One region of the Cohnella yongneupensis genome, then DNA from elsewhere that is predicted to be linked to it. Evidence: predicted binding sites of a transcription regulator. Region 1 holds the regulator's gene; the other holds the start of a gene.
The links. Region 1 encodes LexA, which represses DNA repair genes until DNA is damaged. Its sites were predicted from a motif close to CGAACATATGTTCG; they were not measured.
Positions count from the first base shown of each region.

Region 2: a site for LexA is predicted at 2,660-2,673, ahead of ACFPQ4_RS02130 (YolD-like family protein). Genes of this name have one in related genera too.

Region 1 is NZ_JBHSNC010000056.1:241,704-251,106, reverse strand. It holds gene ACFPQ4_RS20935 (1,2-dihydroxy-3-keto-5-methylthiopentene dioxygenase) at 1-292, shown strand, start outside; gene ACFPQ4_RS20930 (HAD family hydrolase) at 383-1,174, opposite strand; gene ACFPQ4_RS20925 (hypothetical protein) at 1,188-1,709, opposite strand; gene ACFPQ4_RS20920 (DUF896 domain-containing protein) at 1,756-1,941, opposite strand; gene yneA (cell division suppressor protein YneA) at 2,165-2,578, opposite strand; gene lexA (transcriptional repressor LexA) at 2,740-3,360, shown strand; gene ACFPQ4_RS20905 (NADPH-dependent FMN reductase) at 3,524-4,066, shown strand; gene glnA (type I glutamate--ammonia ligase) at 4,225-5,553, opposite strand; gene ACFPQ4_RS20895 (MerR family transcriptional regulator) at 5,584-5,997, opposite strand; gene ACFPQ4_RS20890 (methionine gamma-lyase family protein) at 6,085-7,368, opposite strand; gene hflX (GTPase HflX) at 7,589-8,872, opposite strand; gene ACFPQ4_RS20880 (AAA family ATPase) at 8,903-9,403, opposite strand, start outside.
Region 2 is NZ_JBHSNC010000007.1:6,524-10,673, reverse strand. It holds gene pdxR (MocR-like pyridoxine biosynthesis transcription factor PdxR) at 201-1,643, shown strand; gene ACFPQ4_RS02130 (YolD-like family protein) at 2,285-2,575, opposite strand; gene ACFPQ4_RS02125 (NO-inducible flavohemoprotein) at 2,824-3,159, opposite strand; gene ACFPQ4_RS02120 (NAD(P)-binding domain-containing protein) at 3,495-4,150, opposite strand, start outside.

The DNA of each region.
Region 1 (9,403 bases):
CGCAACGCCGAACCTCGACGAGCTGCTTAAAAAGTTCGAGAACGTGCATACGCATACGGAAGACGAAGTTCGCGCGATTACGGCGGGACGCGGTATCTTCATCATTAAAGGCAACGAAGAAATCGGTTATTTCGACGTCGAGCTCGAAGCCGGCGACGTAATCTCCGTACCTGAAGGTTATGCCCACTTCTTCACCCTGATGGACAATCGTCAGATCGTAGCCGTTCGCCTCTTCATCGAGACGGAAGGCTGGATCGCGCATAGCTACGACGATCCGACGTTCGTGAAATAATAGTTGAATCCATAACAAAAAGACGTATGAGCCGATATCGGTTCATACGTCTTTTAGTGTGAGTTGCTATTTCATCCTTGTCAGTGCGGGTTATAGCGTCTTCAAGAGCGCCGGAAGCTCGTTTAAGCTGCGGATCTCATGCTTCGGTACGATCTCGTCGTTGCGAGTCGCCTCGTGCCGGTTGATCCAAATCGATGTCATGCCGACTCGGTTCGCCCCGAGAATGTCGGTCGTCAGCTTGTCGCCGACCATTACGCCTTCTTCCGCCGTAATGCCGATACGTTCCGTCGCATGGGCGAACAGTCGCGGCGACGGCTTGCCTTCGCCAAAATCGCCGGAAATGACGATCGCGTCGAAGTACGGAATAAGCGTCGGCATTCCGTCCAGCTTCTCTTGTTGCAAATCAGGCGAGCCGTTCGTTAGTAACAATAGCTTGTAGTCTTTCCGAAGCTCGTCCAGCACGGCGAACGTCTCGTCATAAACGTACGGCAGACTGCGACGCTGCGCCGGAAAGTGCTCGGCAAGTTGCTGGCCCAGACTAGGATTATCGACGCCAAGCGCTGCCAGTCCAGCTGTCCAAGCGTTCGTCCGGTACGTCGGCGCGAGCTGCTCCAGCTTTCGGAACATCTCATGCTCGCCTTTTTTGAAATGGCCCCATAACGCTTCGAACGGGTTGATTCCGATCATTTGCGTAAAAGTGAACGTCTCGTAGGTTTCGTATAAGGCGCGCGCTTCTTTGCGCACGGATGCTTCCAATGCATGCTCGTCAAGCCCGGTCGACTCCGCGGCTAGTTTGCACGTGTTACGAAACGCTTCCGTAACGCTTCTCTCATCCCACAATAACGTATCGTCTAGATCGAATAATACGGCCTTAATCGACATCCCCAAGTTCTCCTCACTTCGTCTTCTGTTCCCACTCCACATGGTGCAGGTCTGCGTATATTTTTAGTCTCTCGGTCATCCGTTCGATCGGGAAACGGTTCATCAGCTTAGAAAATACCCAGTTACCGCCTTTGATCGTCTCGATGACGACATAGCCCGGTTGAATCGATATTTTGCGGACGTCCGTTGGACGTAATTGCTTGTAACCGGTAAACTTACGCGTCTCCAGCATGTCGCGCGTAACGGACAAATAAGGACGGCGCATAAAATAGAACAGCGCGAGCAGCATATAACACCCGATCGTCACCCAGAACAAAGTCGGATCGGTCAAGAAATCTTCCGACCAAGGTTTAGCTAACGTAACGTAGAGCGCGATCAACATGACAAGCAGGATCGGCACGACGTAATTGCGGCCTTTGAACTTGTCGACTTGCGGTGACGATGATTCGCTGATCGATTTTTTGCCGTTTTTTTTACGGCGTTTGTTAACTTGCTTTGCGTTTTTCTGAACCATGCGTTCCCATGAACGGGACATAAAGCTCCTCCTCGTCAATAACTGCTGCGGTTTGCCATCGATCTATTTAGTGAATAATCGTTGGTTTCTCATCCGTGACTTCGATTTGATCCAGCTGTTGCTTGAAGTTTTTCTTGAAATTGATCAAGTATTCCTTCCGCAGCCGATCGCGCTCGACGACTTCCGCTTCCGTTAAGCCTTCGGCTTTGCTTTTGCGCGCTAATTCATTAATACGTTGGATATGCTTCTCCATGTCGATGTCACTCCCTTCAATATACCTACTCTACTTTGACATTAACGCAGTTGCCTTGTCAAGAAAACGGCGGACGCAAAAACAGACCGGTTTCCCGGTCTGTAGAACATGCGTTCTCATGACGTGTTCTTATGTAAAGTCATACAAGCTAGCTACTTGTGAGGTGACTTAGTTCATCTAGTTACTAACTATAAATATGTGTTCGGATTTTGTTCTCATGCTGTTAAGGAAGCATCTTTGCCGGCAATACGAGCGTCTGTCCGGTGTGCAAAGAAGAGGACGCAAGTCCATTACGCTTCATAAGCACGTGAACGGCTTCGCGTGTATCCATATTGTCCTTCTTATAAGTACCCGCTAATTCCCACAGGGTGTCGCCGCTATCAACGGAGATAACAATCTCGTTCGCAGATGCCGGAGTGCCCGCTTCGCTCGATGCGAACGTATGTGCGAACGCAAAGCCGCTGAACAGGATAACAAAGGCGATCACGATAAACAAGGAGCGTGCAACGCCTAGACCGCGATGCGAACGCGTCGTTGCTGAAGCCGTTCTAACAGCGTATCTAGGCTTCAAAGGAGCCACCATCTTATGAATAGTAGAAGCAGGAGCAGAAGATCCGGATACCCATGTATGTACCATTTACGCTCACCCCAAACATTTGTTCTGGTATCAGATTAACACGAACACATGATCGTGTCAACAAATTTTGGAACATTTGTTCGGCGGAACGAATGTTTGTGCGAACTCGAGTTCTGTGTTATAATTTGTCATCATGAACTGATACATAGGGAGGGCTTGGCGTGTCCAAGATGTCCAATCGCCAAAATGCCATTTTAGAATTCATTAAGACTGAAGTTAGGGAAAAGGGTTATCCCCCGTCCGTTCGCGAAATCGGCGAAGCTGTAGGCCTCGCTTCCAGCTCCACGGTCCACGGTCACCTGGATCGCCTAGAAAAGAAAGGCTTAATCCGCCGCGACCCGACGAAGCCTCGCGCGATCGAGATTCTAGGCGATGACGAATCCATGTACGGACTAGCCTCATCCGTTCGCCAAATCCCGCTAGTCGGGAAAGTAACGGCCGGCGTGCCGATTACCGCTACGGAGAACATCGAAGAATACTTCCCGCTGCCGACGACGATGGTCGGCGATCAACCGGTATTCATGCTTTCCGTACAAGGCGATAGCATGATCGAAGCCGGTATCCACGACGGCGACTACGTTATCGTCCGCCAGCAACCGAACGCAACGAACGGCGATATCGTCGTCGCGATGACGGAAGACAATGAAGCTACGGTCAAGACGTTTTACAAGGAACGCGACCATATCCGTCTCCAACCCGAGAATGCCAGCATGTCGCCTCTTCGTTACCCGAACGTCAGCATCCTAGGTAAAGTCATCGGCCTGATTCGCTCCTTTATGTAAACATGCTTTAACTAATTAGAGGTTTCTCCATTGCCCACGTACACCGGGGCTGGGGAACCTCTTTTTTTGTGCGACAAAATGGCATTCGAGCATAAAACGTCGGTTCATGGACATTATAGGAGTTGTCTGAACATACGACAAATACACTCGACAGGAGAATTATATGCCAACGTTAAAAATCGGAATCATTCTTGGAAGCACGCGGCAAGGCCGCGTCAGCCCTCAGGTCGGCGAGTGGGTAAAGAAAATTGCCGATGGACGCAACGACGCCAATTACGAGATCGTAGATATCGCTGAATACAAGCTTCCTCTGCTTGGCGAAGCGGATGCCACGGAACAAGCTACCGCATGGAATACGAAGCTGGCAAGCTTGGACGGCTTCGTATTCGTCGTCGCGGAATATAACCACAGTATCACGGGAGCGTTGAAGAACGCGATCGATTTCGCGCGCGAAGCGTGGAACAACAAAGCCGCGGGAATCGTCAGCTATGGCTCCGTAGGTGGCGCCCGCGCTGCCGAGCATCTTCGGGGCATATTAGGGGAAGTATCGATAGCGGACGTGCGCGTCCATGTAGCGTTATCGTTGTTCACGGATTTCGAGAACGGCAGCGTGTTCAAACCAGCCGAGCTACACCTGACTAACTTGAACGGTATGCTTGACCAGGTGGTCGCTTGGAGCGGCGCGTTAAAGACACTCAGGTCTTAGTCCCGCGCATAGCTAATGTCCGTGAAGAAAACCAAACAGGATGGGTCAGCGATCGGATCGCTGTTCCATCCTGTTTTTGGTTTCCCGAACACCAACTAAAAAACCGGCCCGCGAAGGTCCGAAGACATCGCGGTGCCGGTCAGCAATACGATCTAGATTTAGAACATCGTCAAATATTGATCGCGTTCCCATTGGTGGACTTGCGTGCGGTACATGTCCCACTCGATTTCCTTGAGCTCGTAGAAGTGGCTAAGCGCGTGATCGCCGAGCGTCTCGCAGACGACGTCGTCGCGAAGCATCTCGTTGAGCGCTTCCTTCAAGTTGATCGGCAAGCTAGGAATGCCGGCGTCGATGCGCTCTTCTTCGCTCATCACGTAGATGTTGCGATCGACCGGCGGCGGGGAAGTCATTTTGTTCGCGATTCCGTCCAAGCCGGCTTTCAGCATGACGGCAAGCGCCAAGTAAGGGTTAGCCGCAGGATCCGGGTTACGCGCTTCGATGCGCGTGCTAAGGCCGCGGGATGCCGGAATCCGAATCATCGGGCTACGGTTGCTTGCGGACCATGCCACATAGCAAGGCGCTTCATAACCAGGAACAAGTCGTTTGTACGAGTTGACCGTAGGGTTAGTGATAGCCGCGAATCCGCGCGCATGTCTCAAAATACCCGCCATGTATTGTCTAGCAATCGCGCTCAATCCGAGCTTGTCGTCCGCGTCGTAGAACGCGTTCTCGTTGCCACGGAACAGCGATTGGTGACAATGCATACCGGAACCGTTCACTCCGAACAGCGGCTTCGGCATGAATGTTGCGTGTAAGCCATGTTGACGCGCGATCGTCTTAACGACGAGCTTGAACGTCTGAATTTGGTCAGCCGCTTTGATCGCATCTGCGTATTTAAAGTCGATCTCATGCTGACCTGGCGCAACTTCATGGTGGGATGCTTCGATCTCGAAGCCCATTTCCTCGAGCATGAGCACGATATCGCGTCGGCAGTTCTCGCCTAGGTCGGTCGGCGCAAGGTCGAAATATCCGCCTTGGTCGTTCAGTTCCATAGTCGGGTTACCCTTCTCGTCCGTCTGGAACAAGAAAAACTCAGGTTCAGGTCCTACGTTCATCGTCGAGAAGCCCATATCTTCAGCTTCTTGCAGCGCACGCTTCAGAATGCCGCGAGGGTCGCCCGCGAACGGAGTGCCGTCCGGCATATAGATGTCGCAAATGAGGCGAGCGACGCGATCTTGCGTTACCCAAGGGAATACGACCCACGTGCTCAAATCCGGGTACAAATACATATCGGATTCTTCGATCCGAACGTATCCTTCGATCGAGGAGCCGTCGAACATCATTTTGTTATCGAGCGCTTTGTCCAGCTGGCTTACCGGAATCTCGACGTTCTTGATCGTGCCGAGAAGGTCCGTGAATTGAAGTCTGATGAACCGTACGTTCTGTTCCTTGGCGATCCGCTTAATATCTTCGCGAGTGTAGCTCATGACAGCCTCCTAGATTGGGCATCAGCCGTTTTATTTGTTTTTGAAAAAGCGCGATAGTTCGCCTTGGATCAAAGAAACTTGACCTGGACGTTTGCCTTGCATGAGCTGTTGCTTCAGCATGCGATGCAGCTGAGAATCGGACATCTCGCGACGCTTAACTTCCGACTGCTCGTTAATAATCGTCGCATCGCTCTCGCCCTGCCCGACAGGATTCATGACTTGCTTGATTCCCGCGATATTGACGCCCTTCTCGATCAGCGATTTAATCTCCATAAGACGTTCTACGTCATTGAAAGAAAACAGCCGCTGATTGCCGTCCGTGCGAGCGGGCTGGATTAACTCATGTTGTTCGTAGTATCGGATTTGGCGGGCGGTCAGGTCGGTCAGCTTCATTACGATGCCGATCGGAAACAACGCCATATTCCTGCGAATCTCGTCGCCCATGTCATACCAACCTTCCAGTTGACTGTTGTTTTTGAAATCACTTACATTGTATCCTCGTAGCAAAAACATGTCAAGGCATGTAAGGTTTTATTGGGCGAGATCTTTCAAATATCCGCGTTCGCTGAAAACCGACAAAACCCGCTGTACAGCTAACTTCACATGCGCATAAGTAAGTCCGCCTTGCATGTAAGCAATGTAGGGTTCCCTGATCGGAGCATCCGCCGACAGCTCCAGACTGCCGCCTTGGATGAACGTTCCCGCCGCCATGATTACGGGATGCTCATAGCCCGGCATGTCCCATGGTTCCGGTACGACGTGCGAGTCGACGGCTGCCGCTTGCTGGATCGCCTGCACGAAGTGAATAAGCGGATCTGGCTTGCCGAAGCGGATCGCTTGGATCAAATCGGTCCTTGGATCGTCCCACTTCGGATGCGTCTCGAAGCCGAGATTGCCGAATACCGCCGCCGCGAAAATACTGCCCTTTACCGCTTGCCCGACTAACAGCGGCGCTAGGAACAAGCCTTGGTAGATCGCGCGCGTCGTGCCTAGCATCGCTCCGACTTCGCCGCCGATGCCCGGTGCGGTCAAGCGGAATGCCGCAAGCTCGACCAGATCGGCGCGACCCGCGATGTATCCTCCGCTCGAAGCAAGCCCGCCTCCGGGATTTTTGATCAGCGAGCCGGCAATGAGGTCGACGCCGACTTCGGTCGGTTCGCGCTCTTCCGTAAATTCGCCGTAACAGTTATCGACGAACACGGAAGCCTGCGGACGCAAGTCTTTCAAGCGGCTGACCATGTCCCCGATCTGTCCGACCGAGAACGAAGGCCGCCAATCATAGCCTCTCGAGCGCTGGATGGCGAACACTTTCGTGCGCTCCGTTGTCGCCGCGGCAACGCCTTCCCAATCGACTCCCCCGTCGCTTAACAGCGGCACGAACGTCGAGCGAATGCCCCAGTCGGCGAGCGATCCGGTACCGTCGCCCGGTTTGCCGATTACTTTATGCAACGTGTCGTAAGGCTTGCCGGTAACGAATACGAGCTCGTCTCCCGGCCGCAATATACCGAATAACGCAGCCGATATCGTGTGCGTTCCCGACACGAGATGCGGCCGGACGATCGCGGATTCCGCGCCGAACACGTCCGCGTACACGAGATCAAGCACTTCGCGTCCGCGATCGTTGTAGCCGTAACCCGTCGAACCGGCAAAATGGTAATCGCTCACCTTATGATTCTGAAACGCCCGTATAACTTTCCACTGATTGCGCTCGACAATGCGATCCAGTTGCCGAAACCGCCCGGCGACTTGTTCCTCCGCCGCATCGGCCCATTGCTCCCACGCCTCGTCAAATCGTTGCTTGTTGCCGTCCTGCATAACCTGTCTTCCCTTCTTATGTATCCGTTGCAGCGCAACGAACAAACCGGTCTCCGAATCCGTACGATATCCATTCGAGAGACGGTTCCGATATTTACGTTAGATCAACTTACATTTGTTTACAAGTGATAACCCGAAAATGTAGCGTCATTAACAAAAATCGCGCCTTAAGACGGTTACCGTGCCCAAATACACAAGCAACGCGCTTGCCAAGGTCGTTTTAAACCCGGTACTCTTCGAGCGCGCGGCCGCGTTTTTCCATATCGGCAGGGTTCAAGCGAATCGTGAGGATCAGATCGTCGTCGTCGGTGTCTTGCTCCGTCACTTCACCGACGCGATACGCGAGCGCCGCCAAATCGCCGCGCGAAGCCGGAATGCGGAATTGCGCCACGTCGCCGAGTATCCGATCTTCTATCGCTTCCCGCAATTGCGCCAAATCCTGTTCCGAGAACGCGTTAACCCGAATGACGTCCGGACCGCCGGGCAACAAAGCCAGCACGTCCTCACCGCATTGATCGATTTTGTTATAGACGGTAAGCGTAGCTTTACCGCCGGCTCCGAGTTCTTGCAGCACTTCTTCGACGACATGTTGCTGACGCTCGCGCATCTGCGACGCGCTATCGACGACGTGCAGCAGCAACTCCGCTTCGTTCGCTTCCTCGAGCGTCGCCCGGAAAGCCGCCACGAGATCATGCGGCAAATTTTGAATGAAGCCTACCGTGTCGGTGAGCAGCACTTCTTTGCCGCTTGGCAGCGTCAAGCTGCGCGAGGTCGGATCCAACGTCGCGAACAGCTTGTCTTCGGCGAGGACGTCGGCAGCCGTCAGCTGACGGAGCAGCGTCGACTTGCCCGCGTTCGTATAGCCGACTAACGCGACCTGCACGACGCCCGACTTGCGCCGGCGCTCGCGATGCAGGACGCGGTGTTGGACGACCGTCTCGAGCTGACGCTTCAGCTCGGTGATCCGGTCGCGAATATGGCGTCGATCCATCTCGAGCTTCGTCTCGCCGGGACCTCTCGTCCCGATGCCACCGCCCAGGCGCGACAAATTGACGCCATGGCCGGACAGACGAGGCAACAAGTACGTTAATTGAGCAAGCTCGACTTGCAAAATCCCTTCGCGCGTCTTCGCCCGTCCGGCGAAAATATCGAGAATAAGCTGCGTGCGGTCGATAATTTTCAAATCGAGCGCTACTTCGAGGTTACGAACTTGCGCCCCCGACAGCTCTTGGTCGAAGATCGCCGTCGTAGCGCCCGTCTCCTCGGCCATTTCCTTGATTTCCTGCGCTTTGCCTTTTCCGACGAACCACTTGGAGTCCGGCACGTCTTTATTTTGCATCAGCGTACCGATCACTTCGACCCCTGCGGTCTCGGCTAGCGATACGAGCTCAGCGAGCGAATGCTCCGGGTCCGAGCCGGAGCGTTTCACTTTGTCGGTGACGAGGCTGACGAGAATCGCTTTTTCCAGCTGTTCCGCGCTCGTATCGTATGTGCTCATTTTCATCCGGAGCCAACCTTTCTTAATTACGCTTGATCATAAGCCCCGCAAGTCCTCGGGTTTGAGCGCCATCAGCTCATGCCGTCCCGGCGAGCTGGACGGATACGTCGTAAGCAGGCGCACGGCCTGATTGCGGATCGCCCTCTCGAGCACGTTGCGTACGTATCTGGCGTTGCTGAAATGATAGAACGATTCGTTCTTTTCGTAGGCGAGCAATTGACGAAGCTTGAACAACGCCTGCGGCAGCAGCGTGTATTCTCTTTCCTTCATCATGCCCTCCGCGATCAGCGTTAACTGATCGATCGAGTAATCCGGAAATTCGATTTGAATCGGAAATCGCGAAGGAAGACCCGGATTCGTCATCATGAACGCTTCGATTTCCATCGTGTAGCCAGCAAGAATAAGAACGAATTGATTTTTGTAATCTTCCATCGCTTTGACGAGCGTATCGATCGCTTCTTTGCCGAAGTCTTTCTCTCCGCCGCGCGCCAAGCTGTAAGCCTCGTCGATGAACAGCACGCCGCCGATCGCTTTCTT
Region 2 (4,150 bases), on a different contig from region 1:
GACTAAAGTAAGAAACTTATGCAGACACTATATTAATAAAAAGGCTCCGACAAAGAACCATCCAATTGGAACGAAGTCTAACCATCCATGTTCACGAATTAGTCGGATTATAAGGCCACTCCGATAATATATGGGTAATTGAATAAATCTCAACAGTGATATGATAGTAGTATTATTTAAAGATTCAAGGAGACTTCGTTATGTGGAAGCCTGATCGAGATAGTAATAAACCGATCTATGAGCAAATCGCAGATTATTTAGAGCGCAGGATCTCATATGGGGAGTTTCCCCCTGGGAGCTTACTCCCCTCCGAGAGAAAATTGGCTGAACAGTTAGGCGTTAACCGGAGTACGATTATTGCTGCCTTTGCGGAGTTGCGCTCCCTCGGTATTATTGAAAGTCGCACAGGCAGCGGAACTCGAGTTAATAAAACTAAATGGGGAGCCACTCCGAAGCATACGCCAAATTGGAGACGATTTGCGGAGGGAGGCAACTTTCTACCGAACTTACCATTCTTGAGAAGAATCAGGGAGGCTCTCATACAGAATCCGACTTTAATTGATTTCGCCAGCGGGGAGCTGTCGGCTGATCTAGCCCCCACCAAAGAAATCGCTGAATTAATGAATAATTATGAATATACTTCTTATCTGGGCTACGACAATCCTCAAGGCTCTACTCTCCTTAGACAGGCTTTAGTTGAGTATTTAGCGAAATATCGAGGAATTCAAACAACTGAATCATCGATACTCATCACATCGGGTTCCCAACAATCTTTATATCTAATTACACAGTGTCTCCTATCACCTGGAGATGCGGTTGCCATAGAAGATCCTTCTTATTGCTACTCCTTACCTATGTTCCAATCAGCGGGACTTCGATTGTTCCGTCTTCCCGTGGATGCTGAAGGAGCGCAGGCTGAGGATATTAGAGCCTTATATAAAAAGCATAGGATCAAGATGCTGTTTCTAAACCCAAACTACCAAAATCCTACAGGTGCGGTTCTAAGTGATGAACGTCGCAAGCAATTTCTCGATGTTACGAGTGAACTGGGACTTCCGATTGTTGAAGATGATCCGTTTAGCTTAACTTCGTACGATGGTGAAGCGCCCCTTCCGCTTAAAGCCAAAGATTCCGCGGGCGCAATTCTCTATATTGGCTCCTTCTCCAAAATTGCTGCATCCGGCTTGCGAATCGGTTGGATGGTGGCGCCGCATTCCATTGTAGAAAGGCTCGCCGATGCGAGACAGCAAATGGATTTTGGCTTGAGTATTATTCCACAGCAAGTAGCTGGGCAATTTATAAAATCATCCTATTTTGAACCTCATTTAGATCGTTTGCGTATGGAATTGCGGTTTAAGCGGGATTTATTGATCGAAGCTTTAGAACAGGAACTCCCCAGTGCAGCACAATACACCATTCCTCAGGGTGGTCTTCATCTGTGGTGTAAATTTAACAACCAGATTAACGATAGCAAGCTACTGGACGAGTCGATTAAAAAGGGTGTCGTTTTTGTACCAGGCAGTGTTTATGGGTCAGACTCAGGATTTGTTCGTTTTACTTTTGCGAGACCCAAAGCTGAGGACATCCGTTTGGGCATCTCCCATTTTAGTAAAGCGATTAGGGAATTAGATTTGAATGTATAAGTAATCTGACAGTGCGCAGGAAGCGAAACCCTACGAGCGTGTTCAATTTTTATATAACTTTTCCTCAAGATTGACCAAATTGGATGGTGTAAAGTTTATTAAAATTGGATGGTGTTGAATGAATCGTAGTCCATTATTCTTTACTCGAGCAGATTTGATGATGCATTGATTCCATCAAAAAAGGGTGTATATATGAATACCGGACTATTGCTAATAGCTGTCGTTGTAGTCATGATTATAGGTTTTGCTGCCACTTTAATGGTTGGTTTCTCGAAACAGAACAAGAATGAGAACCCTGGATACGGGCAGGGAACTAAAAAAAAGTGGGCGCGGATAGGTTGGTTATATGTCCTGTGCGTAATAATTGCTTTGTCCGTATTTCTTTACCTTGTTAATCGCTAGAATTATGGAGGTGTACCGATATGTTTTATATCATTTTTCTTTTTGCTCTTATGTTCTCTGGAGTCTTAATACTGATGCTTGCGGGAAAAAGTATCATAGATTCGGAACAGTAACTAATAACTTGCTTTAAATAATCAGATAGGCTGCCATTGCGGCAGCCTTATCTCGTTAAATATGAACAAAAGTGTGATACGAAGACACAGTTCCTAGGCTTGGTAGCGTTATTTGTGCAATAGTATTTATGCGCCAACAATTGATGCTCCGATAATGTCATTCACTTTGAACCACTCGCCGTCGATGATGAACCTCCTGCTGTATGGATCAACTCGTTCAACCACGCCGATCGCCGAACAATCTTCGAACTCATGAAACATTTTGAATTCTGCTAGTATCCGTAGCCCCAGCGACTCCATAAGTACCCGCATGATTTCATCGCTCTCCTGCTCATCTAGTATCGGCCGCGTTCGTGGCGGATTTAAAATCAATTTGCCGAGTGATATAATGCGCTCTTTGTGCTCAGGCAGCATCATCCGCGATGCTTCCCAGATTCCATTGTCTTCAAGTTTGTGTACCAATATGATCACCCTCTAGAGAATTGGTGTCCTCATTATACACGAACATAAGTTCTCGTATCCATACTAATTTTGCGATAAATCTAAACCGTCACTTTTGGTGTTCAGAAATTCGCAAAATAGTTACCCATGACATTAACGGCAAGTAACGAAAAAAACGGATGCCATTAATTAATGGCATCCGTTGTTCTTCATTTAGTCAGTAGTCACTCCTCATCCAACAGCGCAAGCGGACTAAAGGACTCGTAATGAAAGTCCTCTTTAGGTATATACAGTTGCCGGAGCATCTTAGCGATGCTTTCCATGAAAGGAACGGATCCGCAGAAATAATACTCCGCTTGTTCAGTAGGCTTTATTGATGACAGCACATTCAAATCTATACGTCCATCTTTATCAAACCCTTGGGCCAAACGATCTTCATCCGTTGGTGAATCGTAACAAACATATGACTTCACTCGATTTTTTGATCCGGAAAGCTCGTCGACATGTTTAAGAACCGGTGCCGTTGACTTTACGATTTCAATCGTTTTGGTATCGAGCATGTGAGCAGACAACCCCTCTTCTGGTTGATTGTTTCCAGTGTATTGTTGCTTAGCTGAGTCCCTGTTATTCCTTCAATGTGATGTGGAGTTAAATTGAAAAGGCAGTGATCAATCTGGTTCGGGTGTGAGCGCTTTCTGTTTCAGGTTCGTTACCCATTTGCGGTAAACGATGTAAGTTCTTGACCTCTGTCGGGAAACAATGTAAGTTCTTGTCTTGGGCAAAGGACAAGAACTTACATCTATAAAACAAAAACTCCGCGCAGCGCGCGGAGTCTAATCAATGTATGTTCTTGTCCTTCTACATAGTTAGATTAATATTAATCCCCGATTTGGGCTTAACAGCAGCATTTTGATTTCGTGGCAACGCTATTGTTAGATGTTCCGCTTTCGCAATAATTTTGCAAGTCGACACTGCAAACTCCAGTTTCCGGCAAATCCAATTCTATGTTCGTTGCTGATTCCCAGTCACCTGACAAGGCAGCAACGATCGATCGCACTTGCTCGTATCCCGTAGCCATTAGGAACGTTGGCGCTCGGCCGTAACTTTTAGATCCGACGATATAAAAGTTGGTTTCAGGCTGCCGTAACTCCCTTTCCCCATGCGGCCGTACGGTTCCACAGCTGTGGACATTTGGATCAATAAGCGGACCGAGTACGTTTACGCTTTCTAAGGCTGAGTCGATGTCAATTCTGATTTCTCTTAGAAAACTTAAATCTGGTCTCGATCCTGTATTACTGATTATTTCATCAATGCCTTCGATTCGAAGAGTTTCCCCATTCTTTTTGCCGATAACCGTGATATGTCCCTCATCATTCGTGAAGCTCTGGATGTTGAAAGCGGTCTGTACTGCTACTTTACCCGATTCCACGAGCCTTTGAAGACGTATGCCAAGCGCCCCGCGTTCCTGAAGACTATCGCTCTCTTTGCCGCCATATACATCTTCTACTTTAGGTTTCCGGATGATCCAGACTATGCCGGTTGACGGTTCCT